One region of the Arthrobacter sp. zg-Y877 genome, then DNA from elsewhere that is predicted to be linked to it. Evidence: predicted binding sites of a transcription regulator. Region 1 holds the regulator's gene; the other holds the start of a gene.

Region 1 (15,223 bases):
CGCGTCCAGCGGATCGCCGTAGCTGGTCTCGCTGCCTGCTTCACCCTGCACGAGGCGCACGGCTTGGCCGTCCGCAACATCCACGGCGGGCAGGAGTTCAAGGACGGGGGTTTCGAGGAGGGACATCAGGATGCTTTCGATGGTGGGGTCAGGACAGGTCGAGGGTCAGGAGATAGGCACCCAGCAGGGCCATTCCGGCCAGGACCCAGAAACTGATGACGATGATTTTGGACATTCCCTGGCTGCGGAAAGACACTGCTCCGCCGATCAGCAGCCCGGCCAGGCCCATAAGGACAACGCTCCACATACCGGCGCCTAACCCAGGGTCTTCAGCCAGTTGTTGAGCAATGCCGCGCCGGCATCCCCCGATTTTTCCGGGTGGAACTGGGTGGCTGCCAGCGCACCGTTCTCGACGGCGGCGATGAACGGTCCGCCGTGGTCGGCCCAGGTCACCTGCGGCGGGCGCATGGCCGGCTGCGTGACATCGAAATCCCACTTCTGCACGCCGTAGCTGTGCACAAAGTAGAAGCGCTGGTCCTCGATGCCCTCGAACAGGGCCGAACCCTCCGGCGGCGTGACGGTGTTCCAGCCCATGTGCGGGACGACGTCGGCGGCCAGGCGTTCGACCACTCCGGGCCATTCGCCCATGCCCTTGGTCCGGACGCCGTGTTCCACGCCTTCATCGAAGAGGACCTGCAGGCCCACGCAGATACCGAGCACCGGCCGGCCGCCGGCTACGCGGCGCCCGATCATGCGGATGGCGTCAACATCCTTCAGGCCCTGCATTACCGCAGCGAAGGCTCCGACGCCGGGCACCACCAGTCCATCGGCGTTCAGCACGTCATCGGGTTTGGCGCTGAGGGTGACACTGGCGCCGGCGTGCTCCAGGGCACGCACGGCCGAACGGATGTTGCCGGAACCATAGTCCAGAACGGTGACGTTACGGGGACTCACAGTGCTCCCTTCGTCGAGGGGATGCCCTCAACGCGCGGATCGGACTCGACGGCCGCACGCAGCGCGCGGGCGAAGGCCTTGAACTGGGCCTCGACGATATGGTGCGGATCGCGCCCGCCCAGGACCCGCATGTGCAGGCAGATCTGGGCATGCAAAGCAATGGCCTCAAAGACGTGCCGGGTGAGCGATCCGGTGAAGTGTCCCCCGATGAGGTGGTATTCCTGGCCCGCGGGCTCCCCGGTGTGCACCAGGTACGGGCGCCCGGAAATGTCGACGACGGCGTTGGCCAGTGCCTCGTCCAGGGGTACGGTGGCTTCGCCGAACCGCCGGATGCCGGCCTTGCTGCCCAGGGCAACCTTCAGGGCCTCGCCGAGGGTGATGGCAATGTCCTCCACCGTGTGGTGGACGTCGATGTGGGTATCGCCTGTGGCCCGGACCGTGAGGTCCATCAGTGAGTGCTTGGCCAGCGCGGTCAGCATGTGGTCGTAGAACGGTACGGACGTGCTGATGTCGGCGCGGCCGGTGCCGTCCAGGTCCAGCTCGACGACGACGGACGACTCGCTGGTGGTCCGCTCGAGGCGGGCGGTGCGTCCGGTGGCGGTCTCCACGGTCATGGGGTTCCTTCACGAAGGTTGGGGCCGGGGCAATAGGCAAAGCTCCGGCAGGACATCAGTTTAGTCCCGAACGTACGGACTCCCCGAAACGTCCGGCATTGGACAGGTTTTCCCGTACACGGGTGCGTCCGGATACTCAGGCTGAAAGCAGTTCCCGCAGCCGGTCCAGGAACGCCGTTGTCTCGGCTTCGGTACCGGCGGTGACGCGCAGATGGCCTTCAATACCGATGTCCCGGACCAGCACACCTGATTCGAGCAGGCCTTCCCATACGGCGCGCGGGTTCTCCATCCCGCCGAACAGCACAAAGTTTGCATCCGAGGGGGCCGGGGAGAGTCCCAGACCGCGGAGCTCCTCCACGATCCGGTCCCGCTGGCCTTTGATGTCCTCGACGTTCGCGAGCAGGGCGTCGGAATGCGTGAGGGCGGCGTTGGCCGTGGCCTGCGTGATGGCGGACAGGTGGTAGGGCAGCCGGACCAGGCGCAGCGCGTCGGTAATCTGCGGGGCGGCAGCCAGGTAACCGATGCGGGCTCCGGCCAGGGCGAACGCCTTGGACATGGTGCGGGAAACGATCAGCCGTTCCCGTCCGGGCAGAAGCTGCAGGGCACTGGGGGTATCCGCGTGGGAGAACTCCGCGTACGCCTCATCCACCACCACGATGGCATTGGACGCCCGGCCGGCCTCGTAGGCGGCTTCGATGACGTCCAGACCCAGGGCAGTGCCTGTCGGGTTGTTCGGGGTGCACAGGATGATGATGTGCGGTGCCTGCGCCCGGATCTGCTCCGCAGCAGATTCGGGGGTCAGGGAAAAGTCCGTTTCCCGGGTTCCGGTGACGTAGGCGGTGCCGGTGCCGCTGGAGAGCAGCGGATACATCGAGTAGGTGGGCGGGAAACTCATGGCGGTCCGGCCGGGACCGCCGAAGGCCTGCAGGATCTGCTGCAGCACTTCATTGGAACCGTTGCCGGCCCAGATATTCCCGGCCGTCAGTCCGTGGCCGAGGTATTTGGCCAGGTTTTCCCGCAGCTCGGTGAATTCCCGGTCCGGATACCGGTTCAGGCCGGAAACGACGGATTCAATCTCCGCCAGAATGGCCCGGCGCACATGCTCCGGAAGTCCATGGGTATTTTCGTTCACGTTCAGCAGAACCGGCACGTCCAGCTGCGGGGCACCGTAAGGGGTGAGGCCGCGCAGATCGTCTCGCAGGGGAAGTCGGTTCAGGTTTTCCAGCTGTTCATTCACCCCTACAGCTTAGGACGCCCTGCCCGGGGAACTGCATCCGGGTCCTGCAGACCGCCGGAAAACGTCATAGGGGGCGACGGTCAGCGGGAAACGGGGATGTACAGCTGGCGGCCGGCCGGAACGGTGGCGTTGTCCAGGTTGTTCAGTTCCACAATGTCAGCCACCACGGTGCGGGGGTCACGGTCCGGGGCGAACTCCGTGGCAAGGGACCACAGGGAGTCGCCGGCGGAGACGCCCACCTGGATGGTGCGGGTCTGCTCCGGGGAGCCGCCGGAGGCCATGGCGGGCGCAGTGAAGAAGCCCAGGAAAGCCAGCAGGGCAGCGGCTGCGAGCATCAGGGGTGCACCGACGAGGATCAGGCGGCCGCGGCGGGTGAGGCGGAGCGGCGCGGATTCAGCGGATGCAGCGGGAGCAAGGCTGCGGGCAGCAGCATGATTGCGGGCAGGAGCGTGGCTGTGTGCGGATGCAAAGGGAAGTACGTGTACTGACATGTCAATACCTTTCCGGTCCGAAAAGCAGCAATGCCGGTCCCCCGCATCTCCCGCAAGAGCACCGGGAAAATACTGTGGCTCGAAACTGCATTCGAACATCTGGTGAGCCCGACGAGGTGTCGGCGGGCCGTAGTCGAACATACGTTCTAACGTGTACTCGAACATTTCTAGCACTTATCTACGAACATTGTCGAGACTCGCTCGAATATATGTTTGAAAAATCTTCTGCACTCCCTTAGCGTTGAACCTGCAGGAAGCGGCTGACATCAACTAACCATCCGCCACTGACAAAACGGCTCGGCGATTCTTTGGCAGGCGGGGGCCGGCACGCCAAAGTCAGCAGGACAGAACAGCAAAACCCAGCTGCAGCGAACCTCACCAGCGCAGCAGCAGCTCAGCAGCACAGACCCAGATACACCGCTAGAACCATCCGGCCCGCATCCGCAGGCCGACTGTGAAGGGAAGCCGACGTGGCCCGTGTTACCAATGGCAGCACCCCCTCCTCTGCCGCGCCCGCGCCGGCGGGGCGCACCAAGGGCCTCACTGCCCGGCAGACCAAGATCCTGGAGACCATCCAGCGCTCGGTGAATACCAACGGTTATCCCCCGTCAATGCGGGAAATCGGCGACATCGTTGGGCTGGCCAGCCTGTCGAGCGTCACCCACCAGCTGAGCCAGCTGGAAAAGCTCGGCTACATCCGCCGCGATCCCAAGCGCCCGCGCGCCATGGAGATCCTGGTTCCGCTCCTGCTCCGTGACGGCTCCCCGCGCCGGGGAGGCGCCGACACGGCAGACAGCGCCGGCACCGGCGGTAAGGCTGCGTCAAAGGACGGCTCCGTGTCCCGCATGGACGATGCCAACCGCTCTGCGGGTTCGCAGAGCGTTCCCGACCTCACCACCGCCATCGACACGGCCATGGTGCCGCTGGTGGGACGCATCGCCGCCGGCGGTCCTATCCTTGCGGACCAGCAGGTTGAAGAGGTGGTTCCCCTTCCGCGCCAGCTGGTCGGACACGGTGACCTTTTTATGCTCCGGGTCGCCGGAGACTCCATGGTGGATGCCGCCATCTGCGACGGGGACTGGGTGGTGGTGCGCCGTCAGCCCACCGCCGAAAACGGCGACATTGTTGCCGCACTCCTCGAAGATGAGGCCACCGTGAAGACGTTCCGGCAGCGCAATGGACACACCTGGCTGCTGCCGCAGAACACCCGCTACGAACCCATCCTCGGTGACGAAGCCACCATCATGGGCAAGGTTGTCAGCGTCATGCGTTCGCTCTAGGCGTTCGTTCAAGAGGACGCGGCCACCTAGGAGGACAACTCAAAAGCAGCGCCGCCGGTCTCCGGCGGCGCTGCTTTTTGCGTTTCTACTTCCCCGCGCCTGCCGGTTCCGCGGCAAGCCGCTGCAGCGCCTTCAGCACCACGGAACGGTCAGTAGTCGCCCAGAAGGGCGGCAGCGCTGCCCGCAGGAAGCTTCCGTACCGTTCCGTCGCCAGGCGTGAGTCGAGCACCGCGACGACGCCCTTATCCCCGGACGCCCGGATCAGGCGTCCAGCTCCCTGGGCCAGGCGGACCGCGGCATGGGTGGCTGAAACGCTCATAAAGCCGTTCCCACCGGCCTTGGCCACGGCCCGCGTCCGCGCGGTCATCAGTGGATCATCAGGGCGCGGGAACGGAATCCGGTCCATGATCACCAACCGGCAGGAAGCACCGGGAACGTCCACACCCTGCCACAGGGACATGGTGCCGAACAGGCACGTTTCGTCGTCGTCGGCGAACTGCTGCACCAGGGCGGACATGGTGGACTCCCCCTGGCAGAGGATCGGGAAGTCCACGCGTTTGCGCATGGCTTCCGCCGCTTCTTCGGCGGCGCGGCGGGAGGAGAACAAGCCCAGCGCTCCCCCGCCGGAGGCCGTGATCAGCGCCTCCAGCTCATCCAGCTGCTGCGGGGACGTGCCGCGCCCCGGCTTCGGCAGGTCCTTGGCCACATACAGGACACCCTGCCGGGGATAGTCGAACGGACTCCCGACGTCGGTGCCGGACCATTTGGGCGCACCGGCACCCAGCAGCCCCAGGGCTCCGGCCACCGGGCCGAACTCCGCGCCGATGGCCAGTGTGGCCGACGTCAGCACTACGGTGTGCCCGTCGAAGAGGCCTTCACGCAGCCGTCCGGCCACGGACAGCGGTGCCACGTTGAGCGTGGGTGGTGCATCTTCCTCCGGAGCTGTGTAGCCGGCTCCGGGTGTGAAGGTGCTTGCGCGCGAGGCCCAGAGCACCTCACCCGAGTTCACGGCGTCGAGGACGCGCTCACACAGTTCCAGGACCGCCATGAGCCGGGAACGGGCCATCTGCCGCCCGCCGTCCACTCCGTCCGAACCTTCCGGCTTGGAATCCGACAGGGCCGTGCGGCACGCTTCGCGGACCTGGCCCAGGACCAGTTCCTGGTCTTCGGACAACCCGGCGGCCAGCAGGCCGGAGGGAACCGGGGCAAAGACCTGGTCGAACGCCCGGCCGGCTGCGGCCAGGGGCTCCATCGTGGCGGAGGTGTGCTTGCGTGCGGCCGAGACCGCGGCGGAGATGATGGTTCCGGAGAGCTGCCCGGTGACGGCACCGGTGACGCGGTCCTGCAGTTCGTGGGCCTCGTCAATCACCACCACGTCGTAATCGGGCAGGACAGCGAGTCCTTCAAAGGCACTGATGGCCAGCATGGCGTGGTTCGTGATGACCAGGTCGGCCTCGGCGGCCTTGGCCCGGGCACGTTCGCTGAAGCACAAATCCGCCACCGGGCACTTCTGCGCGCCCAGGCATTCCATGGAGGTGACGGACACCTGGCGCCAGGCACGGTCGCTGACACCGGGCAGCAGCTCATCCCGGTCACCGGTTTCGGTCTCCTGCGCCCATTCCTGCAGGCGGACGACGTCGCGCCCCAGCGCCGAGGTGGGCCCGCCGGCCGGTACCGGGTGCGTGACGGCCTGCTCGCCGCCCATCATAAACAGCGTTCCGGCTTCATCTTCTTCGGGGAAGCCGCCGCCGGTCTTGTGCAGGCAGACGTAGTTGCTGCGGCCTTTGAGCAGCGCCACATCAACCTCCCGCGGAAGCTGCGGCTCGAGGGTCTTCAGCAGGCGCGGAAGGTCACGCCCCACAATCTGGGCCTGCAGGGCGAGGGTCGCGGTCGAGACCAGGGCCGGCTTGTCGCTCTCCAGGGCATGGGCGATCAACGGAATGAGGTACGCCAGGGACTTGCCGGTACCGGTGCCCGCCTGGACCAGCAGGTGGTCGCCGGATTCGATGGCCTCGGCCACCTGCCGGGCCATCTCGTGCTGGCCCGGGCGGTTTTGCCCGCCCATGGCCGACACCGCGGTGTCGAGCAGTTCCAGGACCTGCTCCGGCCCCTGTGTGTCTTTCCTACCCATGGGCCACGAACGGCTCCAGCTCCGCTGCCAGTCCTTCACGGACCTTCACATGCAGCCGGGTGCCCTCCTCGCCATGTTCCAGGGCGAGGATTTCGGCGTCCTGCTGGTGAAGCCGGGAGACGACGTCGCCGCGCTCGTAGGGCACCAGCAATTCAAGGTCGACACCCGGGCGCGGAATCCCCTCGGAAATGGCCTGCATCAGCTCGGGGATGCCTTCACCGGTGCGGGCGGAAACCACCACGTGCCGGGACTCGCGCTGACGCAGCCGTTCCAGGACGAACGGATCTGCGGCGTCGGCCTTGTTCAGCACGATGATTTCGGGGACCTTGCGGGCGTCCACCTCGGCCAGGACCGTACGGACGGCCGCAATCTGCCCCTCCGGGTCCGGGTGCGAGGCATCAACCACGTGCAGGATGAGGTCTGCGTCGGCCACTTCCTCCAGCGTCGACCGGAAGGCTTCGACCAGCTGGGTGGGCAGCGACCGGACAAAGCCGACGGTGTCCGCCAGCGTGTAGCCAATGCCGTCTTCGGTCTGGGCCTTGCGGATGGTGGGATCCAGGGTGGCAAAGAGGGCATTCTCCACCAGCACGCCGGCATCGGTGAGCCGGTTGAGCAGCGAGGACTTGCCCGCGTTGGTGTAGCCGGCGATGGCTACCGAGGGCACGGAGTTGCGGTGGCGGTTGGCCCGCTTGGTTTCGCGTGCCGGTTTCATGGCCGCAATTTCGCGGCGCAGTTTCGCCATCCGGGTGCGGATCTTCCGGCGGTCCAGTTCGATCTTCGTTTCACCGGGACCACGCGAACCCATACCTGCACTGGCGCTGCCGACCTGGCCGCCTGCCTGGCGGGACATGGATTCACCCCAGCCGCGCAGGCGCGGCAGGAGGTATTCCAGCTGGGCCAGCTCGACCTGGGCCTTGCCCTCGCGGGACTTGGCGTGCTGGGCGAAGATGTCCAGGATGAGCGCTGTCCGGTCGATGACCTTGACCTTGACGATGTCTTCCAGCCCGCGGCGCTGGGACGGAGCCAGTTCGCTGTCCACGATGACCGTGTCCGCTCCGGTGGCCATCACGATCTCTTTGAGTTCCTGGGCCTTGCCGGAGCCGAGGAAGGTGCCGGGGTCCGGCTTCTGGCGGCGCTGGATGATTCCGTCGAGGACTTCCGAGCCCGCGGTCTCTGCCAGGGCCGCGAGTTCCTTCAAGGAGTTCTCCGCGTCGGCGGAAGTGCCTTCGCTCCAGAGTCCGGCGAGGACAACCCGCTCCAGCCGCAGCTGGCGGTATTCAACCTCGGTGACGTCCTCGAGTTCCGTGGAGAGGCCTGCAACGCGGCGAAGTGCGCGGCGTTCTTCCAGGTCCTGCTGCTCGCCGTCGTGGGCGGAGTGCCCGTTGTCGTCGTCGGATAGTGCCAGAGCGCGCCCGCGCGTCTGGTCGCCGGCAGCGGCGGTCTTGGTTTCGACCGCGGTGTCCTTGGCGAGAATCCTGTCGATGACCCCTTGGATATCCGAAGGGCTCAGTTCCGGGGTGGAATTCTGGTCAGAACTCGTGGCACGGGGGTTGTGGATGGTCATATTCTCCTTATGAGGACGTACTTCCATGGTAGGCCAGTGACTGACATTTTCGGGGAGAAACAACCTTCTCCGCAATGGATGCCTGCCACGCCCACCGTCTTCTACAACCCGGGTGGCGGCCCATAAATTCCATGCCGGGAGCCTTGAACGACTAATCTGGACTGTTATGGGTTCAGACCACTATTTCTCTTCCACTCCGTCCGGACCCGAGGTCCGCAGGCCGCTGCGCGTCAGCCTTAACGGGACCGAACGGACGCTGCAGACCGCGGGCGGAATCTTCAGCCCAGGCGGAATCGATAAGGGCACCGCTGTGCTGCTGGAGGAGGTCCCCGCCCCGCCGCAGACGGGCAACTTCCTGGACATCGGGTGCGGCTGGGGTCCCATTGCGCTGACCCTGGCGCTGAAGTCCCCGGCCGCACGGGTTTACGCCGTCGACGTTAACGAGCGCTCCCTCGCGCTGACCCGCGACAACGCCGCCGCGCTGGGCTGCACGAACATCACAGCCGCCCTGCCCGGGGAGGTGGATCCGGAAGTGCGCTTTGACACCATCTGGTCCAATCCGCCTATCCGGATCGGCAAGGAGGAGCTGCATTCCCTGCTGCTGCTCTGGCTCCCCCGGCTGGCCCCGGGCGGCACGGCCTGGCTGGTGGTGCAGAAGAATCTCGGTGCCGACTCCCTGCAGCGCTGGCTGGCTGAAACGCTTCCTGCCAGCTTCGCCGTCTCGCGGCACAGCACCGCCAAGTCCTTCCGGATCCTGAAGGTGGAGCGCAGCGCCTAGGAAACGCGGGGCCTAGAGCAGGACTCCGCGGGCCACGAGCACGGCGGGCCCGCTCAGTTCCACATGTTCGCGCCCCTCGGGACCGGTAAGGAAACGGACGCCGACGACGCCGCCCGGTACGGTCACGGCCCACGCATCCGGTGCTTCCGGTCCGGCCCAGAACCGGGTGGCGACGGCGGCGGCGCAGGCCCCCGTGCCGCAGGAGAGGGTTTCACCCACTCCGCGTTCGTGCACGCGCATGGTCACCAGTCCCACGCCGTCTTCCACGAGCGGCTCGGCGGGCACCACAAACTCCACGTTGGTTCCGTTGGCGGGCTCGGGCTGCACCGACGGTGCCTTGGCCAGATTGGTCGCTGCGAGTTCCTTCAGTTCGGCAAGGGCCACTACCGTGTGCGGGTTGCCCATGCTGACCGAGAGGCCGGGCCGGGGAACTTCGAGCCCGTCCGCGTCCACGACGGTATCCATGGATTTGGCCGCCGCGTGGTCGGGGTAGATGAACTCCCAGGGGCCCATGTCCACCGCGTAGCCGCCGGCCGTCCGGGTGACGGTCTTGAGGCCGGCGCGGGTGCCGATGACCAGGCTTGCGCCTTCCGCCAGTTCCACCAGATTCTCGGCCAGCAGGAAGTGCACAAACACACGGACTCCGTTGCCGCACATCTCCGAGACGCTGCCGTCCGAGTTGCGGTAGTCCATAAACCATTCCGCCTCGGGAGCCGTCTGCAGCAGGGCGCGGCCTTCGGGGACATGCTCAGAGCGGACGGCGCGGATGAAACCGTCGGCACCTACGCCGCGGTGCCGGTCGCAGACAGCGGCGACGTCTCCGGCGGACAATTCACGGGTACCCCCGGGATCGGCTACCAGCACAAAGTCGTTGCCCGTGCCGTGTCCCTTCGCGAAGGGCAGTCCGGAAAGAGAAGCGGGAAAGCCGGAGGCGGACAGGGAAGCAGCGGAGACGGAAGAAGTGTTGGTCACTTCTCTAGGATACTGGGCGGGCACGCCGTCCGGACGGCTGCCGCTGCATGGCTGAGCAGGTCGGGGTCGTTATGGTCCAGCCAGGTGATCCGGGGATCGGCACGGAACCAGGTCAGCTGCCGCCGGGCGAACTGGCGGGTTGCGATCACAGTGGCCTCGGCGGCCTCCGCAGTGGTGGCTTTCCCGTCCAGGACGGCGAGGAACTGGGCGTAGCCGAGGGCGCGCGACGCCGTGCGGCCCGTCCGCAGCCCGGCCGGCTCCAGCCGCCGGACCTCCTCGAGCAGCCCTTGGTCGACCATGGCGTCCACCCGGCGGGCCAGGCGCTCGTGCAGCACCGGCCGCTCCACGCTCAGGCCAATCTGTACGGCGGGTGAAACATACTCCCGCACGGGCATGAAGGAACTGAACGGGCGTCCGGTCAGCTCAAACACTTCCAGGGCGCGCACCACCCGGCGGGCATCGGAGATCCGCTCGGCGGACACCGGGTCCGCGTCCCGGAGCCTCGCCTGCAGGGCCGGCAGGCCCAGGACCTCCAGCTCGGCCTCGATGCCGGCACGGACAGTGGGATCGGTACCCGGGAATTCCAGGACATCCAGGGCAGCCCGGACGTACAGGCCGGAACCGCCCACCAGGATAGGGAAGTTTCCCCGTCCCCGGATCTCTTCGATCAGGGCACGCGCGGAGCCCTGGAACGCCGACACGCTGGCCTCGTCGGTGACATCCAGGATGTCCAGCAGGTGGTGCGGCACACCGCGCCGCTCGGCGACGGTAATCTTCGCGGTGCCGATATCCATGCCCCGGTAGAACTGCATCGAATCCGCATTGATCACCTCCCCGCCGAGTTCCAGCGCGAGGGCAACACCCAGATCGGACTTACCGGAGCCGGTGGGGCCGACGACGGCGATCACGGGACGTTCAGCGGCGGAGCGTCCGGTGCCGCCCAGGTCAGGCACTGCAGGGGTTCCGCGGCCGGCTTCGGAAGGGTTCACATGCATCAGGAACGCGGGGGCAGGGCCGGCATACCCAGGGACACACCGCTGCGGGCTGCTGCCGGTCCGGCGGGCACACCGCAGGATTCGGCCAGCGACCGGTCCCAGGCATCGCCCGCCCGTGAGCGCCGCAGGGAGTAATCGGCCGGACCGGCAGGGTCGGAGATCAGATGGAAAGCAGCCGCAGCCGTAACGGGCACGGTCACCAGGTCACCCGGGCGCGGCACCGGCGCGCCGTCGGGCACCGAGAAATGCACCAGGCGCTGGTCCCGGGCACGTCCGGAGAGCCGCCCGGTTTCACCGGACTTGCGGCCGGGCGCGGCAGTGACCATCACCTCGACCGTGGTGCCTATCTGCTTGGCGTTTTCTTCTGCGGCAATCCGGTCCTGCAGTGCGGTGAGGCGCTCATACCGTTCCTGCACCACAGCCTTGGGCAGCTGGTCGGCAAGCTCGGCCGCCGGGGTGCCCGGGCGCTTCGAGTACTGGAAGGTGAAGGCGTTCGCGAAACGGGACTGCTCGACGACGTCGAGCGTGGCGCAGAAGTCCTCCTCCGTCTCCCCCGGGAATCCAACGATGATGTCCGTGGAAATGGCGGCGTGCGGCATCCGTTCCCGGACCCGGTCCAGGATGCCCAGGAACTTCTTCGAGCGGTAGGAGCGGCGCATGTCCTTGAGGACCTTGTCCGAACCGGACTGCAGCGGCATGTGCAGCTGCGGCATCACGTTGGGGGTCTCGGCCATGGCTTCAATGACGTCGTCGGTAAATGCGGCGGGGTGCGGGCTGGTGAACCGGACACGTTCCAGCCCTTCGATGTCTCCGCAGGCACGCAGCAGCTTCGCGAAAGCCCCGCGGTCCCCGAATTCCACCCCGTAGGAGTTCACATTCTGGCCCAGCAGCGTGACTTCGATGGCGCCGTCGTCCACCAGGGCGCGGATTTCGGCCAGGATCTCCCCCGGCCGCCGGTCCCGTTCCTTGCCGCGCAGCGAGGGCACGATGCAGAAGGTGCAGGTGTTGTTGCAGCCCACGGAGATGGAGACCCATCCCGAATACACGGAGTCCCGTTTGGTGGGCAGGGTGGAGGGAAAGACATCCAGTGATTCGAGGATTTCCAGTTCGGCTGTGGCATTGTGCCGTGCCCGTTCCAGCAGGGCGGGCAGCGAGCCGATGTTGTGGGTGCCGAAAACTGCGTCCACCCACGGTGCCTTCCGCAGGATGGTGTCCCGGTCCTTCTGGGCCAGGCAGCCGCCCACGGCAATCTGCATTCCGGGCCGTTTCTCCTTGACCGGCGCCAGCAGGCCGAGGTTGCCGTACAGCTTGTTGTCCGCGTTCTCCCGCACCGCACAGGTATTGAACACGACGACGTCGGCCAGTTCGCCGTCGGACGGCACCAGACCGGCGCCTTCCAGCAGCCCTGAAATACGCTCCGAATCATGCACGTTCATCTGGCAGCCGAAGGTGCGCACCTCATAGGTGCGGGGCTGCACAGCAGGGGCCGCGGGGGCAGGAGAGGAAACAGTCAAACTCACCCTCCTAGGGTACGTCGAACAGCGGTGCCGCCCGGTATGCCCCGCGGCAATTTTCCCCGTGCCAGTTATCCCTAGTACCAGTTATTCGCGTAATGGAAAGTGAGCGCACTGCAGGGACTGCCGTACCGGGAGGAGATGTACTCCAGCCCCCAGGTGATCTGGGTCTGGAAGTTGACGTTCCAATCCTCCCCGGACAATGCCATCTTCTCGGCGGGCAGGGACTGCGCAATACCGTAGGCACCGCTGCTGGGGTTGACTGCACTGGTCAACCACTCCGACTCCTTGGTCCACAACTTGTCCAGGCAGGTCAGCTGGGAGGCGTCCCAGCCCCGGGCCGGCAAGGCCGACGCGGCGTAGGCCTTTGCTGCGGCGGGATCGTCCACGGGCACCGCGGCACGGGCGGCGGCCTCCTGGGCAGCCTGCTGCGCTTGAGCCTCAGCTGCTGCCTTCCGCTGCTCCTCCTCCGCCGTCGGCATTGCCATGACGCTCAGCTCCCCTTCAGCTCCGGCCTCCGGTTCCGGACCGGGAGCGTTGGTGGCTGCTCCCGCGGCGGCCGGGTCCGGCGCAATGCCACCGCCGCGGCCATCCTCCGGCCGCGCCGCTTCTGCCGCCGCATCGTTGGACGCCTCATCTTTGGCTGCCTCACCGGATCCCGCCGCATCGTTGGCGACCAGCGGCCCGGCAAGGTTCACCAGCTGGATACCAGCGGCGGCCCGCATCGTGCCCCCTGCGGTGCCAAGGACAGTTCCGGAAATCCCCAGAACCGCCAGGGAGCCGGCCGCTGTTGCTGCACCGAAGCCAAGCCGCCGGCGTCGCCGCAGGGCTCGCCGGATACGGGTCTGTTCACGTCGCGAAGAGTCTAATGAGGTCACAAGCGCAGGACGCTATCGGAGTTTTCTGGGAAAAGTCTCAAAACGGTAACGGCGTTATTGACTTGGTGCAGGTAGCGTGGTGGGCCGCAGCAGGTAGGCGGCTAGTACCAGTTGACCTGCTCTGAGTGGGCCCATGCACCGCATGGAGCTTTATAGCGCCATTTGATGTAGTCCAGTCCCCAGTTGATCTGGGTCCGGTAGTTCGTTTGCCAGTCGGCGCCGTGGGTGGCCATCTTGCTGCCGGGCAGGGACTGCGGGATACCGTAGGCGTCGCTGTAGGGGTTATCCGCACTCGTACGCCAATTCGACTCCCGGTTCCAAAGATTCACCAGGCAGCGGAACTCATTGGAGTCCCAGCCGTAGGCACCCATGAGCCCTGCAGCGTAGTTCTGTGCCCCTGCCGGATCATCCACCGGCTGTACCGGGGCAGGCGCCGGCGCGGGTTGAACCGGGGCGGGAGCGGGTGCCGGAGCGGGAGCCGGAACGGGTGCAGGCGCCGGAGCAGGGGCGGCCGGTTGGATTGGTGCCCCCGGCTTCCCCGGCTGACCCGGTTGACCGGCCTGGCCGGATCCCGCGGCACGTGCCGCCCGCTCGGCTGCGGCCTGCTGCTCTGCAAATGCCTTTTCAGCCGCTATCCCCCGCAGCCGTGCTTCCTCCGCCTCGGCAGTACTGCCGTGCAGGTCCGCCAGCTGGGCGAGCAGCTGAGACTTCCGGGCTTCTTCTTCCTCCACGGCCTTGCCGGCGGCGGCTGCGGAAGCTCCTGCGTCGTCCAGCGCCCGCTCTGCGTCAGCGGCCAGCCCGGCACGGACGTTCCGGGCCTGCTGTTCCTGTTCCCCCAGCCCGGCGGCAATTTTTTCCGCCGCCATGGCTTCGGCGTACAGGTTCCCTGCCCGCGACGAGACCCGGTCCATCAGGTCCGCGCCGTGCAGCGCATCAGCCGAGGCCTCGGGGTCGAGCAGCAGCAAGGCTGTGCTGTCCGATGCCGCGCCCCCGGTCTTGTAGGTCTGGGCTGCGAGAGCGGCGACTTGGCGCAGCAACTCTGCCGAGCGCCCCGCGGCTGCCTCCTTTTGCGCAGCCAGCGAGGCGAGTTCCTTGTCGCTGGCAGCCAGGGCGTCCTTCGCCGCGTTGTAGCGGCTCCTGGCCGTCACGGCGGCATCGCCAAGACTGCCTGCCTCCTCGCGCAGTCCGGTCAGCAGGCCTTCAAGCTTGTCGGCTTCGGCGGCTTTGGCCGATTCGGAGGACTTTGCCTGCTGGATGTCTTCCCAGGAGGGGTACGGGTCGGCAGCGGAAACGGGCGCCGCCGTGAGCACCGCCGAGGCAAGAACGCCGCTGAGAAGCGCTGCATAGAGTGGAACCGACCGGAGCCGCAATCTGGGGGATCGTTCCGCCGTATGCAACAGGGGCCCCGCCAACCTCATCTTTAACATAGTCGGCACAGCATACGATACGGCGCGTCGAATTGACACCACTGCAAAAGCCCATGCGTCCGGGGGGCTGTTCCGGGAGCTTAGACGGAGCCGCTCCCGTTGTCCCGTGCTTCGCTGATCACTTCACCGGCCACGCGGAAACCCAGCGAGGGCGAATAGCCTTTCCGGGCCAGCATTCCCACCAGGCGGCGGGTTTGCTTATCGCGCACGCCGCGGTCTGAAAGATCGGCGGAACTCTGGAGTTTTTTCCGGGCCAGGGCGCGGGCCGCCTCCAGTTCATCATCGGCGCTGACCTGTTCAAGCGCCTCCGCAGCCAGATCCGGGGCGATACCCTTTTCCGTCAGTTCACGCCGCAGGGCGCCGCGGGCGAGCGACTTGCTCTGCGACC
Region 2 (15,223 bases), on a different contig from region 1:
TAATCCAGCAGGACCTGCAGCAACTCGCCCCGACGCTGCAGCGGCTCGCCGACGACGGCCTGCCGATGCTGGTGATCTGCGGCCTCTACCAGTTGTTCGGACGGTTCTTCAAGACGCATGAGGGCGACCTCATTCCGGGCATCGGCATCCTGGATATGGAAACCCACGGCGGCGACGTGCGGCTGATCGGCAACGTACTGTCCCTCAGCAAGGAGTTCGGCGAGATCCACGGCTACGAGAACCACAGCGGCCAGACCTTCCTCGGCCCGGGTGTGGAACCGCTGGCGGAGATCCGCAAGGGTGAAGGCAACAACACCAAGGACAGCACCGAGGGTGCCCGCTACAAGAACGTCGTAGCGAGCTACCTGCACGGTTCCCTTCTCCCGAAGAACCCGGCTATTGCCGACTTCCTGATCGAGAAGGCGGCCATCCGGAAGTTCGGCAGCTTCTCCCCCGTGCCCCGTTCCGAAGAGGACCTGGCCCAGCTGTCGAAGCTCTCGGAAATGGCACGCCAGCACGCCGGGCAGCGGCCGCGGTAAGACGGCAGTCCTAGCGGCACGAACCCTGGAGAGCAGCTAGAGCGTCGAGGCCACGAAGATCTGGGAAGGCCCCGTGAGTGTGGCCGTCACGGGCTCGCCGGCGTACAGGATCTTCGCTTCGGGCTCCATATCCGCCGTGACCTCATCCACGGTGATGCAGGCCGGTTCCAGCGCGGCCAGCACTACGCTGAACGGCCCCACGCGGACGGGCTTTGGATCATCCTCGACGACCACACGCCGCAGGTCCAGATCCTCGCTCCAGAGCGGAATGTGCTGCTCGCCGCGGCCGGTATCAAGCACGGGCAGGGGGGACGGCTGAGGCTGTCCGCCGCCCGTCAGATGCTGCAGTTCGCAGAGGTCCACATGTTCCCTGGTCAGGCCGGCCTGCAGCGCATTATCAGAGGTGCCCATCACCACCACCGCCTGGCCGGACAGATAGGTATGCAGGCACCCGGGAGGGATCACGGCTGCTTGTCCGGGATCCAGCCGGATCAAGTTCATGCAGATGGCCAGCAGGATGCCGCGGTCGTTGGGGAAAAGCTGCTGCAGCCGGCGTACTACGGCGACTGCCTCAGCGGCCGGTCCTTGAACGTCCCCGATCCGGTCCACCGCGTCGGCCGTTTCCCGCAGTGCGGCTGCGGTTTCGCCGGGTGTCATGCGCAGTACGGAGTGGATGACCGTCTCATGGCGGAAGCGGAGGTAGGAACGCAGCCACGGCAGGTCCAGCCCGGAAGTGATGGCCTGGAGTTCCTCCGTGGTCCGTTCCCCGGCAAGCACGCGCAGCGGCGTGAGGGCTACGGCAACCTCACATTTCGGATTGCGGTCCTTGTAGTTGCGGTTTCCGGCACCCAGTGGAAGGCCCCGTGCCTGTTCCCGGACAAAACCCGCCAACGCCTGTTCCCAATGCGGGTGCAGCATGATGGGCGGCGGAACCTCGGCGTCCAGGACCCTGAGGCGGAAGGGAAACGGGGAGCCGGTTTCGGCTTCCCGATGGGGGACGGCGATCTGCCGGTCCCCGGCAAAGCGCTCGAGCGTTTGCCGGTAGGTCGCGGGATCCCAGTCAATAAGCAGTCCGCGGGCGGACAGCGACGCCGGCCGGCGGGCGGGTGCTACGGACTTTGGGAGGGCAGAATCATGACGCACTAGGGTCATTTACATCACCAGGTGGGAACAACAGCGAAGCTATTCGGGAGCGGAGTGCCCTGCAGGTACACAACCGGTCCTTTAATCATAGGCAATCCTGCCGCCGGGTGGGCGCCGGTCGCGGCGGCAGGGCTGCGTGATTTTTGCCCGTCGAACCGTCAGCGCGTAGGCGAACGGACGGACGGTCCGGCGGGCGGGGCCAGTGCTTTGCGCAGCGGGCAGGCCGGGAAATGGAACCAGCAGATGGCTGCAGCGGCAGCGATCACGGCGGCGGTGAGACCAGCAACAGCGTTTGCGGGTGAGAAGCCCCCCCCTGAGGCGGCAATCCAGTCGAGCTTCCCACCAAGTAGTCTCGTGCGCATGGCTGATGAACTTGTCCGGACCGCGTACCAGGCACGCGCCGCGGAGTACACGGGCCTCCTGGGCTCCGTCGAGGACATGCACGAATTGGACCGACTTCGCATTGAACAGTGGGCGGACCGTATCGGGGGCGCGGTGCTCGACGTCGGATGCGGTCCCGGTCATTGGACGGATCTGCTGCACCGGCGTGGGGTGGACGTCCAGGGCATTGACCTCGTGCCGGAGTTTATCGACGCTGCGCGGACACGTTTCCCGGATGTGCCGTTTCGCGTCGCCTCGTTCCGGGATCTCGGTGTGCCGGACGGCTCATTGCACGGGGTTCTGGCCTGGTACTCCTTGATTCACGTTCATCCCGACGAGCTTCCTGCGGTGTTCTCGGAAATCGCCCGCGCTTTGGCCCGGGGCGGACACCTGCTTTTAGGATTCTTCGAGGGCTCGGCTGCCGAGCCTTTTGCACACGCGGTGACGACCGCCTATTACTGGTCGATTGACCAGATGCGACAGATGCTCCTCGGAGCAGGTTTTGATGTGCTTGACGTCCAAACGCGACAGGACCCGGGCCGCCGGCCGCACGCGGCTATCGCCGCCGTCGTAAAGGATCGGCCTGCGGGCAATTCTCCGTCTTCAGGCGCAGGCGCACGACAGGTGGGGCCCGTAGTTTGAGGGCGAGGAGGAAAACGATGCAAAGCACATGGGCCGCGGTCATCTTTGGAGACAGGGTGGATCCCCGCGTGAGACTGCAGGCCATATTCGGCGGTCCGCTTCCCACGAGCGCTCAGCCTCCTGAGCCCGCACTTGCATGGGCTGAAGAGGTGCTTCACCGCACAGGGAACACGGGGCGCGCGAATTCCATGGAGGCTATTAAAGCTCTCCGCCAAGCTGACAAACGGGTGACGTTAGGGGCAGCAGTTTTCCTTGCTCATCATGTCGCCTTACGCGCCTAAGCCGCTCCGCAAAGCGCTACGGCCCGCTGCCCTGCCCTGTGGAGGAAGGAAGGGACGGCTGGTGGCGGGAACGGATGGCGGGACGAAGCCTCCAGGAACCCACACCCAGGCATCGCCCCCCCCCCCTACGGCCCGCCGTCCTCCTGAGTCACCAGCCACTCATGCGCCCCGGCATCGACCGCTCCCAAAGACTCCACCACGGGAATGGTCCGCGCACGCACAGCCTCCCGCTGCGGGACCGGCGCACACTCCCCCTGCGGCAGGTCCCCGGCGACGGAACACCACCGGTACGGGTCGCGGACAACGACCGACGGCGCCCAGGCGAGGTCGCTGACGGACCACTTCCCGGCGTCGTCGCGGGCGAACTGGGCGCGCACGATGAGGCCTTCATTGTTGACGTCGTACCAGGGCGACAGCTCCGTCACGGCATTGCCGAGCCCGTAGACAATCCACGTGCCGTTGTAGTGCTCGATCGGCAGGACCGAGTGCGTGTGGTGGCCGTAAATGAAGTCGAACTCCCCGCTGTCCGCCAGCGCATGGGCGGTTTCCATCTGCTGGGCATTGGGCGCCGAGGCGTATTCATCACCGGCATGGATTGCAGCAACGACGACGTCGGCCCCCGCCGCACGGGCTGCCTTTGCCTTGGTGATCATCGCCGGAGCATCGAGCAGGTCCACCTGCCAGGGGTATTCCGCCTCCAGCCCGTTCAATCCGTAGGTCGCCTCGATCACGGCAACGTCCCCGGCAGAGGCTGACAGGACCATGGGTGCACCGGCGCCGGCCTCCGCGGCGTAGGAGCCGGTGTGCGCCAGGCCGAGGGAATCCAGCACGCCCAGCGTCCGGTTCAACCCCTGGGTTCCGGCGTCAATGGTGTGGTTGCTGGCGGTGGTGCAGCCGGAGAAACCCACGGCGTCCGCCGCCGTGAGGATCTGCGGCGGCACGTTGAACCTGGGATACCCCGCATACGGTCCGTCCGTCTCAGCCACCGGGGTTTCCATATGGCACACCGCCAGATCCGCTGCGGAAATGTAGGTACCCTGCCCGGCCAGGAGAGGTTCGAAGTCCAGCGGCCCCTTGCCGGTGGACGCCGCATCCGCCGCCGCCTGCTCCCACAGCTGCGGATGGACCAGCAGGTCGCCGGCAAGCATCAGGGAAAAGCAGTTCTCCGTGGGGCAGTCCGGTCCTTGGCCGGCGCTGACGGCGTCCGCGGACGACGACGGCGGCGCGGCAGCTGCCGACCCCGACGACGACGGCCCACCGGGATTTCGGCGGCCCTCCGGCCCCGCACCCTCCTCCGCCATGCAGCCGCCGAGCATCAAGGCCAGCACCAGCACCGCCCCCAGTCCCGGCAGACGGATCAGTCCCGGCAGGCGGCTCCGTCCCGGCACCCGGACCTGTGCCGGAGCCTTCACCCCACTGCGGACATCAAGGTTGCGTTTCATGAACTCCCCCGCGCATCTCGCCCCCAGGCCTGCCGACTGCGGGCAACGGGGAATCGGTGCGATCCTACGGCAGCGTCATGTTGGTCCGGGACGCCGCGCTGTGCCACTGTTGGGCTTTATGGACAATCCTTTCCTTTCCCCGAGCAGCCTGCCGTACCAGCTACCCCCGTTCGAGCAGATCAACGAAGACGTTTTCCTGCCGGCCTTTGACTCCGGGATTTCCGGGCACGCCGCGGAGATTGAGCGGATTGCGGCCAACCCGGACGCCCCCGATTTCGGCAACACCATTGCGGCGCTGGAACGCTCGGGCCAGGCGCTGGGACGTACCGCCGTCGCCTTCTTCACCCTCTGCGCCGCGCACGCAACCGAGGGTGTGCAGCGGATCCAGCAGGAGGTCAGCCCCCGGCTCGCCGCCCATGAGGACGCTGTGTACCTCAACCGGCAGCTCTTTGACCGGGTGGAAGCCGTCGCGGCAGAGGCAGAAGGCCTGGACGATGAACAGGCCCGGCTCGTCTCCGAGTACCGCCGCCAGTTCATCCGGGCCGGCGCCCAGTTGGACGACGCCGGGCAGGCCCGGATGCGCGAACTGAACGCGCGCCTGTCGGAACTGGGCACCGAGTTTTCCCAGCGGCTGCTGAAGGACACCAACGATTCGGCCCTGCTGGTCGACGATGCCGCCGAACTGGACGGCTTGTCCGACGACGACATCGCTGCCGCAGCGACCGCTGCGAAGGAGGCCGGGCACGACGGCAAGTACCTGCTGTCCCTGGTTCTGCCCACCCCGCAGCCCGCTCTCGCGTCACTCACTCACCGGGAGAGCCGCCGTCGGCTGCACGAAGCCGCCCGCAACCGCGGTTTCCGGAACAACAACGCGAACACACTTACCCTCGCCGCTGAACTGGCTGCGCTGCGTGCAGAGAAGGCCGCACTGCTCGGTTTCGCCAACCATGCCGAGTACGGCACGGATGACCAGACCGCCCCGTCCCTGGACGCCATCCACGCGATGCTGGACAAGCTCGCCCCGGCAGCCGTCCGCAACGCGAAGGCGGAGGCCGGAGAGCTGCGCGAAGCGGCCCGGAAGGACGGACACGAGCTGGCAGCCTGGGACTGGGCGTATTACTCGGAGCAGGTCCGGCGGGAAAAGTTCGACGTCGACACCGCCGCCCTACGCCCCTACTTCGAACTGGAGCGCGTCCTCACTGACGGTGTCTTCTACGCCGCCAACCGGCTGTACGGTCTGACCTTCACCGAACGGACGGACCTGCCGGGCTACCACCCCGATGTCCGGGTCTGGGAAGTCAAGAACGACGACGGCACCGGGCTTGGCCTGTTCCTGGGCGACTATTACACCCGGGACACCAAGAACGGCGGCGCCTGGATGAACTCCCTGGTCCACCAGTCCCGGCTGCTGGACGACCCGCCCGTGGTCGTGAACAACCTGAACATCACCAAGCCCCCGGCAGGTGAGCCCACCCTGCTGACCTTCGACGAGGTGGTCACCGCGTTCCACGAATTCGGCCACGCGCTTCACGGCCTGTTCTCGGACGTCACCTATCCCCGGTTCTCCGGCACCGCCGTCCCCCGCGACTTCGTTGAGTACCCGTCACAGGTCAACGAGATGTGGATGCTCTGGCCCGAGGTGGTTACGAACTTCGCAAAGCACCACGTCACCGGAGAGCCGCTGCCGCAGGAGGTCCTCGACAAGGTGAATGCTGCAGCCGTCTGGGGCGAAGGCTTCGCCACCACCGAATACCTCGGTGCCGCCCTGCTGGATCTGGCCTGGCACGAACTGGCACCCGGCGAGACGGTCGAAGATCCGGAAGCCTTCGAGGCCGCCGCCCTGGCGGCGGCCGGCGTCGACCTGGACCTGGTGCCGCCGCGCTACCGGACCGGCTACTTCAAGCACATCTTTGCCGGCGGCTACGCTGCGGCGTACTACGCCTACATCTGGAGCGAAGTGCTCGACGCCGACACGGTCGAGTGGTTCCGGGAAAACGGCGGCCTGACCCGGGAGAACGGCGACCGTTTCCGGACGGAACTGCTGTCCCGCGGCAACAGCATCGACCCGCTGCAGGCATTCCGGAACTTCCGCGGACGCGATGCGCAAATCCAGCCGCTGCTGGACCGGCGCGGCCTGGCCTAGGCAGCAGCCCGGTCAGTCCGGACGGGTTGAAAAGAAGGCGGGAACCGATGATTCGGTTCCCGCCTTCTTTTCGATGTGGCTTCTATGCGGCCGGGTTACCCAGCCGGGCCTGCTTCCGCACGGTGTGCATCCGTTGTCCGATGGTGACGCAGCTGGCCAGGGTCAGCAGGACCAGGACCACCAGCAGCAGGATCTCCGGCACCCCCAGTCCCACCAGTCCGGTGGCCACCAGCAGGGAGACCAGCCGCTCGGCACGCTCGGCGATGCCGACGCTGGCGTTGAAGCCCAGCGACTCGGCCTTGGCCCGGATGTAGGACACCAGCATGCCGACTACCAGGCAGAGGACGGCTGCAATGCCGATCGCATCGTTTCCGCCGCCGGTGAAGAACCAGATGGCGACGCCGGCGAACAGGGCGCCGTCGGCGAAGCGGTCCAGCGTGGAGTCCAGGAACCCGCCCCAGCTGCCGGTGCGCTGCTGCTGCCGGGCCATGATCCCGTCCACCACGTCGGAGAAGATGAAGACGGTGATGAAGATGGTTCCCCAGAACAGCTCACCCAGGGGATAAAAGACCAGTCCGCCGATCATCACGCCGAGCGTGCCGGCAATGGTGACCATGTCCGGGGTTACCCCGCGGCGGAGCAGCCAGCTTGCCAGCGGGGTGAAGACGGCAGTGAAGAATCCCCGTGCGTATTTGTTGAGCACGTATCAGTCCTCACTGTCCGGGCCGGAGCCCTCTTGGGGCCAGGCATCTGCCACTTGCTGGCGGACCTCGCCGAGGGTCTGGGTGATGGCCTTGGTCTGCGCAATGATCGGCAGGAAGTTTCCGTCCCCGCCCCAGCGCGGAACTATGTGCTGGTGCAGGTGGGCGGCAATCCCGGCCCCGCCGGTTTCGCCCTGGTTCATGCCCAGGTTGAAGCCGGTGGGGCTGGACACCTTGCGCAGCACCCGCATGGCGGTCTGCGTCAGGGCCGCAATCTCGGCGGTCTCTTCCGGGTCGATGTCCGTGTAGTCCGGCACGTGCCGGTACGGGCAGACCAGCAGGTGGCCGGCGTTGTACGGGAAGAGGTTCAGGATCACGAAGGCGTGCCGGCCGCGGTGGACAATCAGCGATTCCTCGTCCGACCGCTCCGGTGCGGCGCAGAACGGGCAGGTCTCCTTGGAGGAGACCTGCTTCTGCCCGCCCTTGATGTAGGCCAGCCGGTGCGGAGTCCAGAGCCGCTGGAACGCGTCGGGGACGCCGGCGAGTTCGAACGTGTCCGTCACCGCGGCGTCGTCAGGCTGTTCCCGCATAGCGTCCCCGCCGCCCTTACTTATCCCGGTTGCGGACGGCTTCGACAATCCGCTTGACGGCCTCTTCAACGGGCACGCCGTTGTCCTGGCTGCCGTCACGGAAGCGGAAGGAGACGGCACCGGCCTCGGCGTCGTCACCGCCGGCGATCAGGACAAACGGGACCTTGTCCTTGGACGCGGTGCGGATCTTCTTCGGGAAGCGGTCGGTTCCGGTGTCCACCTGGGCACGGATGCCGTGGGCCTTGAGCTTGTCGACGACGTCGAACATGTAGTCGTTGAACGCTTCGGCCACGGGGATACCCACCACCTGCACCGGTGCCAGCCAGGCGGGGAACGCACCGGCGTAGTGCTCGGTGAGCACGGCCATGAAGCGTTCCACGGAACCGAACAGGGCGCGGTGGATCATGACCGGGCGCTGGCGGGTGCCGTCGGCAGCCTGGTACTCCAGCTCGAACCGCTCGGGCAGGTTGAAGTCCAGCTGGATGGTGGACATCTGCCAGGTGCGGCCGATGGCGTCGCGGGCCTGGACGGAGATCTTCGGGCCGTAGAAGGCGGCGCCGCCCGGATCCGGGACCAGGTCCAGGCCGGAGGCTTCGGCCACCTCGGCGAGGGTGCGGGTGGCTTCCTCCCACACATCGTCGGAGCCGACATACTTCTCCGGGTCCTTGGTGGACAGTTCCAGGTAGAAGTCATCCAGGCCGTAGTCCTTGAGCAGGTCCAGCACGAACTTCAGCGTGGTGGTCAGCTCGTCCTTCATCTGCTCGCGGGTGCAGTAGATGTGGGCGTCGTCCTGGGTCATGCCCCGCACGCGCGTCAGGCCGTGGATCACGCCGGACTTCTCATAGCGGTACACGGAACCGAATTCGAACAGGCGCAGCGGCAGTTCGCGATAGGACCGTCCGCGGGAGCGGAAGATCAGGTTGTGCATGGGGCAGTTCATCGGCTTCAGGTAGTAGTCCTGGCCGGGCTTGGTGACCTCACCGGTTTCGGGATCGGTGACCTCATCCACGTGCATGGGAGGGAACATTCCGTCGCGGTACCAGTCCAGGTGGCCGGAAACCTCGTACAGGTGGCCCTTGGTGATGTGCGGCGTGTACACGAACTCGTAGCCGGCCTCGGTGTGGCGCTGGCGGGAGTAGTCCTCCATGGCCTTGCGGATGATGCCGCCCTTGGGGTGGAACACCGGCAGGCCCGAGCCCAGTTCATCCGGGAAGGAGAACAGGTCCAGCTCAGTGCCCAGCTTGCGGTGGTCGCGGCGCTCCGCCTCGGCCAGGCGCTCCTGGTAGGCCTTCAGCGCGTCCTTGGTGGGCCAGGCGGTGCCGTAGATGCGCTGCAGCTGCTGGTTCTTCTGGTTGCCGAGCCAGTAGGCGGCGGCGGAACGGGTGAGGGCGAAGGCGTTGGAGATCAGCTTGGTGTTGGGCAGGTGCGGGCCGCGGCACAGATCGCACCAGACGACGTCGCCGGACTTGCGGTCCACGTTGTCGTAAATGGTGATCTCGCCGGCGCCGACCTCGATGCCGGCACCTTCGCCGGCTTCCTCGGCGCCGTCCTTCGTGCCCAGCAGTTCAAGCTTGTACGGCTCGTTGGCCATGGCTTCGCGGGCTTCGTCTTCGCTGACCACGCGGCGGACGAACTTCTGGTTCGAGTTGATGATCTTCTGCATCATCTTCTCGAGGGTCTTCAGGTCCTCCGGGGTGAACGGCTCGGCGACGTCGAAGTCGAAGTAGAAGCCGTCCTTGATGTACGGGCCGATGCCCAGCTTGGCATCGGGGCGCAGCTGCTGCACGGCCTGGGCCATCACGTGCGCGGTGGAGTGGCGCAGCACATTCAGTCCGTCTTCGGACTCGATGGTGACGGACTCTACGACGTCGCCCTGCTCCAGCGGGGTATCCAGGTCCTTGAGGACGGAGTGGACGCGCATCACGACGACGTCGCGCCGGTCGAAGAAGAGCTGCGCACCGGTGGTGCCAGTATCCACCGTGGTCTCTTCGCCGTCGACGATGAGGGTGAAATTCTCTGGCACTGACACGGTTGTCTCCTAGATTTCGTTGTACGGCGTCTGCTGCACGGCCTGGACACGGCCGTACTTCCGCCCGTACCGATGTTATCCGCCGCGGACCGGCCCCACCAACATGCCGCGCTGGCGGCCGGGCACCGGAAGTGAGTCCGTGTCCGCCAGGTTCCATGCCTCCAGCGCCTGGAGGCTGATGCCCCTGGGCCCGGTGCGGCGGGTGAGTCCACGGACCAGCAGCAGTTCCGTGCCAAAAAGCAATGGACCGGATTTTTCCTGCGCCTCATGGAAGAACGTGCAGTCAATGCAGCCGGTGCCGTCATCAAGGCTGATGAACACCACCCGGCGTCCTCCGCGCATGGGTGGAGTCTGGGTGGCCACCCGGATGCCGGCGACCAGCACCTCGGTCCCGTTCCGCAGGTCCATCAGCGCCTCCGAGGCAGTGACACCGAGTCCGCGCAGCAGCGGACCGTAGCTTTCCATCAGGTGCGCACTGACGTCCACGGACAACAGATCCAGTTCGGTGCGGACCTTTTCCCGCAGCCCCGGTTCGGGCAGGTGGTGGTGCAGGTTCGCCAGTTCGGTATCCCCCAGCGGCAGGGCCAGCTGCCCGGGAATCGGATCATGCTTCCGGGACGCAGACTTGGCCGGGGCGGCGTCCAGGTACTGGATGAGGTCCGCCCGGCTGCCCTCGGAGCCGATCTGTTTGCTGAGCGAGTCGAATGCCCCGAGCTGGGCCAGCCGCCGCAGCGTGGGCCGGGAGACCCGGGCACGGGCGCGCAGGTCGGCCAGGGAGTCATAGGGCTGGCCGGCGGCAATACGCCGCAGCTCGACGGCGGACAACCCGTAGATTCCGGCCAGGGACAGCCGGATGCCCAGCCGGCCGTCGTCGAGCCGCTCCACCCGGTAGGTTTCGCCGCTGCGGTTGATGTCCAGCGGCAGGATGGGGATGCCCATCCGCCGCGCCTCGGCCACCAGCAGCCGGCGCGGGTACATGCCGGGATCATGCTCGAAGATCCCGGCGAGGAACGCCGCCGGGTGGTGTGCCTTCAACCATGCGGACTGGTAGGTGGGCACGGCAAACGCCGCCCCGTGGGCCTTGCAGAAGCCGAAGCTGCCGAAGGCCTTGAGCGTGTCCCAGACCTTGTCGATGGTTTCCGCTGTGTAGCCGCGGGCGGCGGACTTGCTGCGGAAGTATTCCTCCACACCCGGTTCGGCGGATTCGTTGCCCAGCAGCCGGCGCAGTTCGTCCGCTTTCGCCAGCCCGCAGCCGGTAAAAACGTTCAGTGTCCGCAGCACCTGCTCATGGAAGACGGTAACGCCGTGGGTTTCGGCCAGCACCGGACGCAGCGCCTCGTGCGGGTAGACCTCCGGGGACCAGCCGTGCCGGTGCTCCAGGAACGGCCGGACCATGTCGGACTTCATCGGGCCGGGCCGGAACAGGGAAATGTCGATAATCAGGTCGTTGAATTCCCGCGGCGCCAGTTTGCCCACCAGCTCGCGTTGTCCCGGTGATTCGATCTGGAAGCAGCCCAGGGTGTGGGTGCTGCGGATCAGTTCGTAGGTGGGTTCGTCGTCGAACGGCACGGCGTCCAGGTTGATCCGGCCGTCGGGTTCGATGAACTCCGGATCCGGCAGGTCCTCCCCCTCCCGGTGCCGGCCTGCGGCAATGACTTCCTCGCGGGAGGAATGCACCCGCACCACCTCGCGCACGGCGAAGGCCATGGCGCTCTGCATCCGCACACCCAGCACATCGAGTTTGAGCATGCCCATGGGGTCCATGTCGTGCTTGTCGAACTGGGACATGGGCAGGCCCAGGCCGCTGGGCTGCACCGGGGTGCGGTCCAGCAGGGAGGTGTCGCCCAGGATCACGCCGCAGGGATGCATGGAGATGTGCCGGGGCAGCCGGTCCAGGCGTTCGGTGAGGTCCACCAGCAGGTCCAGCTGCTGGTTCTTTTCCACCTGGCCGGAGAATTCCCGCAGTTCGGGCTTTTCGGCGAGCGCCTCGCGGAAGTTGCGGGCCGAGAAACGCCACAGCTGTTTAGCCACAGCGCCGATCTCCTCCTCGGGCATACCCAGCGCCAGTCCGGCGTCGCGCACCGCTCCCCGGGCACGGTAGCCGTTCTGCATGCTCATCAGCGTGACCCGTTCGGAGCCGAAGCGTTCGAAGATGCGGTGATAGACGTTGTGCCGCTCGGCGCTTTCAACGTCAATGTCGATATCCGGCAGTGTGGAGCGGTCCCGGGACAGGAAGCGTTCGAAGATCAGGTCGTGGTCCAGCGGATTAACGTGGCTGACACCCAGCAAGTAGTTCACCAGTGAGGAGGCTCCCGACCCCCTGGCCGCGGCGCGTACCCCCATGCCGGTGATCATGGCCGAGACTTCGGCAACCGTGAGGAAGTACGAGGCGAAGCCCAGCCGCTCGATAATGCCCAGCTCGTGTTCGAGCCGGTTGCGCAGTTCGGCTTCGGCAATGGAGTCCCGGGCCCGCAGCCTCCGGGTAATCCCTGCTTCGCAGCGCTGGCGCAGTTCGATCATGGGTTCGGCTTCAATGCCGATCACCGAGGCTTCGGGCACTACGGGCTGCTTCCAGCCCATGTCCGCCACGGGGTCTATCCGGCAAAGGTCCGCGAGCGCCGCAGTGTCGGCGAGCATCTTTACGGCGCCGGAGGAACCGCAGTCCGCCTCCGAGCTGACTTCCCGGGCAAGTGCGGTCATCTCCCGTGTGCCCTTGAGCCAGCCCTGCCCGTTGGGTTGCCGGTCCGGAAGGTGGGAGAGCGAAGTCAGCGAGCGCGCGGCGTCGAGCACGTCCGCGGTGGCGGCGCCGTCCTCGTCCACGTACCTCACCGCGTTGGTCAGGATGGCCGGCACACGCATCTCATCGGCGAGGCGGAACATCCGCACGGCGTGGGCCAGGCTGAGGTTCTCCCCCGGCGCGGACAGGTGGGTGACCACCTCGACGGCGAGCGCCCGGGCCGGGATCAGCGAGCGCCAGCGGGTGAACAGGGTGCGGGCGACGGCGTAGCTGCGGCTGCGCATGGCCTGGCCGACGTCGGACTGGGGCCCCACCAGGACGGTGAGGACCGGCTCCCCCTCCCCTGTGCTCTCCCCCTCGGTGCAGACATACCCGGCAAGCTGCTCCACAGTGATGCCCACCGGTTTGCCGGCACGCGCCCGGGAAGCCGAGGTCGCAGCGTGCGCGGCGGAGATCAGCCGGCACAGTGCACGGTAGCCCGCACCCCCGTTGTGCCCGTGCGCGAGGATGACGACCCGGCCCGTCACGGCATTGGCTGCATCCAGCACGGCCAGGTCCACGCCGACGATGGGATCGATTCCCGCCTCCATGCAGGCGCGCAGGTGCTTGACCGTTCCGTAGAGCCCGTCCCTGTCGGTGCAGGCGAGCGCATCAGCGCCGTCGGCCGCTGCTGCCTGTGCCATCTCCTCGGGCCAGGACACCCCGTAGTGGGCGCTGAAGGCGGTGGCTGCGTGCAGGTGGATAAAGCTCATTGTTTAGGCGCTGTCTTCCATTAGGCACTGTCCCTCAGGGCGTCGTGGATCCGGATCAGGCGCCAGCGGTTGCTGCGGACATGGTGTGAGAGGTCCAGGGTGCGCAGGTCGGAGCGGTCATTGGCACGGGCCTGGACCCGCCAGATCTCGGTATCCACCAGTCCGGCTCCCCGCCCGCGTTCGGCGCGGGTTTCCTCTTCCCACCAGTTGCGGCGTTCATACCAGCGCACCGGGTCGGCCCCCACCTTGTAGGTGCGTCCACCCCAGACGATCCGGAGAGGCTGGCCCGCGGGCGAGCACACCACCTCTATTGCTTCGCTGAAGACACCCATTCAGCTTCCTCCCCGCCCCGGTACGTCTGCTCTGCGCCGACGTCCTCACCCTCTGGTTATCTATTGGTTATCCGTTGGTTATCCATTGGCAACCAATTCGAACATATATTCGAATAGCGCTCCGCCACCAGTGTACGACCAGCCGGGGACAAGCGACACCACATGCAGGATGGATCGAAGTGGGGCCGGGCGTCCCGCCTACTACCGGTTCCCGTCCACGTCCACCCGTGCCGTCCGGGCCAACGGCTGCTGCACGATAAACAGCGTCAGGACAAAGGCCGCCCCCAGGATCGGTACCCCCAGCAGGAAGATCGGCGGCAGCGCCTCGCCGAAGGCGGACTTGATGAAGTCCTGGGCGGGGGCGGGCAGCGCCCTGATGCTGTCCGGGCTGATGGAGTTGGCGCCGCCGGAGGCCTCGTCGCCGGCACCCGGCGGGGCGGAGGCCAGCTGGTCATTGAGCCGCCGGATGAACAGGGAGCCGAAGAGGGCAATCCCCAGCGACCCGCCCATCTGCCGGAAGTAGTTGGCGGTGGAGACCCCGGTGCCCATGTCCTTGGCGGGGACGCTGTTCTGCACAATCAGCACCACGTTCTGCATCAGGGCGCCGATTCCCAGCCCCAGCACGAACATGCCGAGTGCGGTGAGGATGTACGGCGTCGTACTGGAAATGCGTGAGAGCAGCAGCAGGCCTCCGACCATGGTGAGGGACCCCAGAATCGGATAGATCTTGTACCTGCCGGTCCGGGCAATCAGCTGCCCCGTGCCTATGGAGGTGGTCAGCAGCCCCGCCGTCATCGGAAGCATCATCAGCCCGGACATGGTGGGATTTGCCCCGTTGACGATCTGCAGGAAGGTGGGCAGGTAGGCGATGGAGCCGAACATGGCCAGCCCCACCGCCAGCCCCACCAGCGTGCAGATCAGGAAGTTGCGGATCCTGAACAGGCGCAGCGGGAGGATCGGTTCGGGTGCCCGCAGCTCCACGGGAATGAAGACTGCGACGGCGGCGGCGGCCACCGCTCCCAGCGTGAGGATGGTCGGTGAGGTCCACGCGTAGTTGTTCCCGCCCCAGCTGGTCAGCAGCACCAGGGCGGCACTGCCGATGGCCAGCAGGGCGGCTCCGGCATAATCCAGCCGGATGCCCCTGCGGTCCGAGCGCGGCAGATGCAGGGCGGCGATGATGACTGCGAGCGCGATCAGGCCGATGGGCAGGTTGATATAGAAGACCCACCGCCAGGACCAGTAGTCGGTAAGGTAGCCGCCCAGGAGCGGTCCGCTCACGGAGGCAATGCCGAATGCCGCTCCGATCAGTCCCATGTACCTGCCGCGCTCGCGGGCGGGAACAATGTCGCCGATGATTGCCTGCGCACCAATGATCAGCCCGCCGCCGCCCACGCCCTGGACCGCACGGTAGGTGATGAGCTCGGCCATGCTCTGCGCCTGCCCGGACAGGGCGGAGCCGGCCAGGAAGACCACGATGGCGAAAATGAAGATGTTCCTGCGTCCGAGCAGGT

The links. Region 1 encodes LexA, which represses DNA repair genes until DNA is damaged. Its sites were predicted from a motif close to TCGAACANNTGTTCGA; they were not measured.
Region 2: QNO03_RS03110 (DUF6504 family protein) is a predicted target of LexA. The motif match lies at 13,810-13,825, and genes of this name have one in related genera.

What each region holds. Positions count from the first base shown of each region.
Region 1 covers NZ_JAUCPU010000003.1:35,169-50,391, forward strand. The annotation lists gene priA (bifunctional 1-(5-phosphoribosyl)-5-((5-phosphoribosylamino)methylideneamino)imidazole-4-carboxamide isomerase/phosphoribosylanthranilate isomerase PriA) at 1-126, opposite strand, end outside; gene QNO03_RS07640 (CG2302 family histidine operon protein) at 149-307, opposite strand; gene hisH (imidazole glycerol phosphate synthase subunit HisH) at 316-954, opposite strand; gene hisB (imidazoleglycerol-phosphate dehydratase HisB) at 951-1,568, opposite strand; gene QNO03_RS07655 (histidinol-phosphate transaminase) at 1,705-2,805, opposite strand; gene QNO03_RS07660 (LysM peptidoglycan-binding domain-containing protein) at 2,886-3,296, opposite strand; gene lexA (transcriptional repressor LexA) at 3,767-4,576, shown strand; gene QNO03_RS07670 (ATP-dependent DNA helicase) at 4,662-6,707, opposite strand; gene hflX (GTPase HflX) at 6,700-8,271, opposite strand; gene QNO03_RS07680 (class I SAM-dependent methyltransferase) at 8,438-9,049, shown strand; gene dapF (diaminopimelate epimerase) at 9,062-10,021, opposite strand; gene miaA (tRNA (adenosine(37)-N6)-dimethylallyltransferase MiaA) at 10,018-11,016, opposite strand; gene miaB (tRNA (N6-isopentenyl adenosine(37)-C2)-methylthiotransferase MiaB) at 11,016-12,536, opposite strand; gene QNO03_RS07700 (aggregation-promoting factor C-terminal-like domain-containing protein) at 12,608-13,408, opposite strand; gene QNO03_RS07705 (aggregation-promoting factor C-terminal-like domain-containing protein) at 13,510-14,778, opposite strand; gene QNO03_RS14645 (regulatory protein RecX) at 14,916-15,223, opposite strand, start outside.
Region 2 covers NZ_JAUCPU010000001.1:664,260-679,482, forward strand. The annotation lists gene QNO03_RS03065 (type 1 glutamine amidotransferase) at 1-539, shown strand, start outside; gene QNO03_RS03070 (type I phosphomannose isomerase catalytic subunit) at 576-1,691, opposite strand; gene QNO03_RS03075 (class I SAM-dependent methyltransferase) at 2,043-2,705, shown strand; gene QNO03_RS03080 (CapA family protein) at 3,112-4,428, opposite strand; gene QNO03_RS03085 (M3 family metallopeptidase) at 4,547-6,571, shown strand; gene pgsA (phosphatidylinositol phosphate synthase) at 6,654-7,274, opposite strand; gene QNO03_RS03095 (HIT family protein) at 7,278-7,862, opposite strand; gene thrS (threonine--tRNA ligase) at 7,879-9,891, opposite strand; gene QNO03_RS03105 (DNA polymerase III subunit alpha) at 9,967-13,380, opposite strand; gene QNO03_RS03110 (DUF6504 family protein) at 13,401-13,712, opposite strand; gene QNO03_RS03115 (MDR family MFS transporter) at 13,914-15,223, opposite strand, start outside.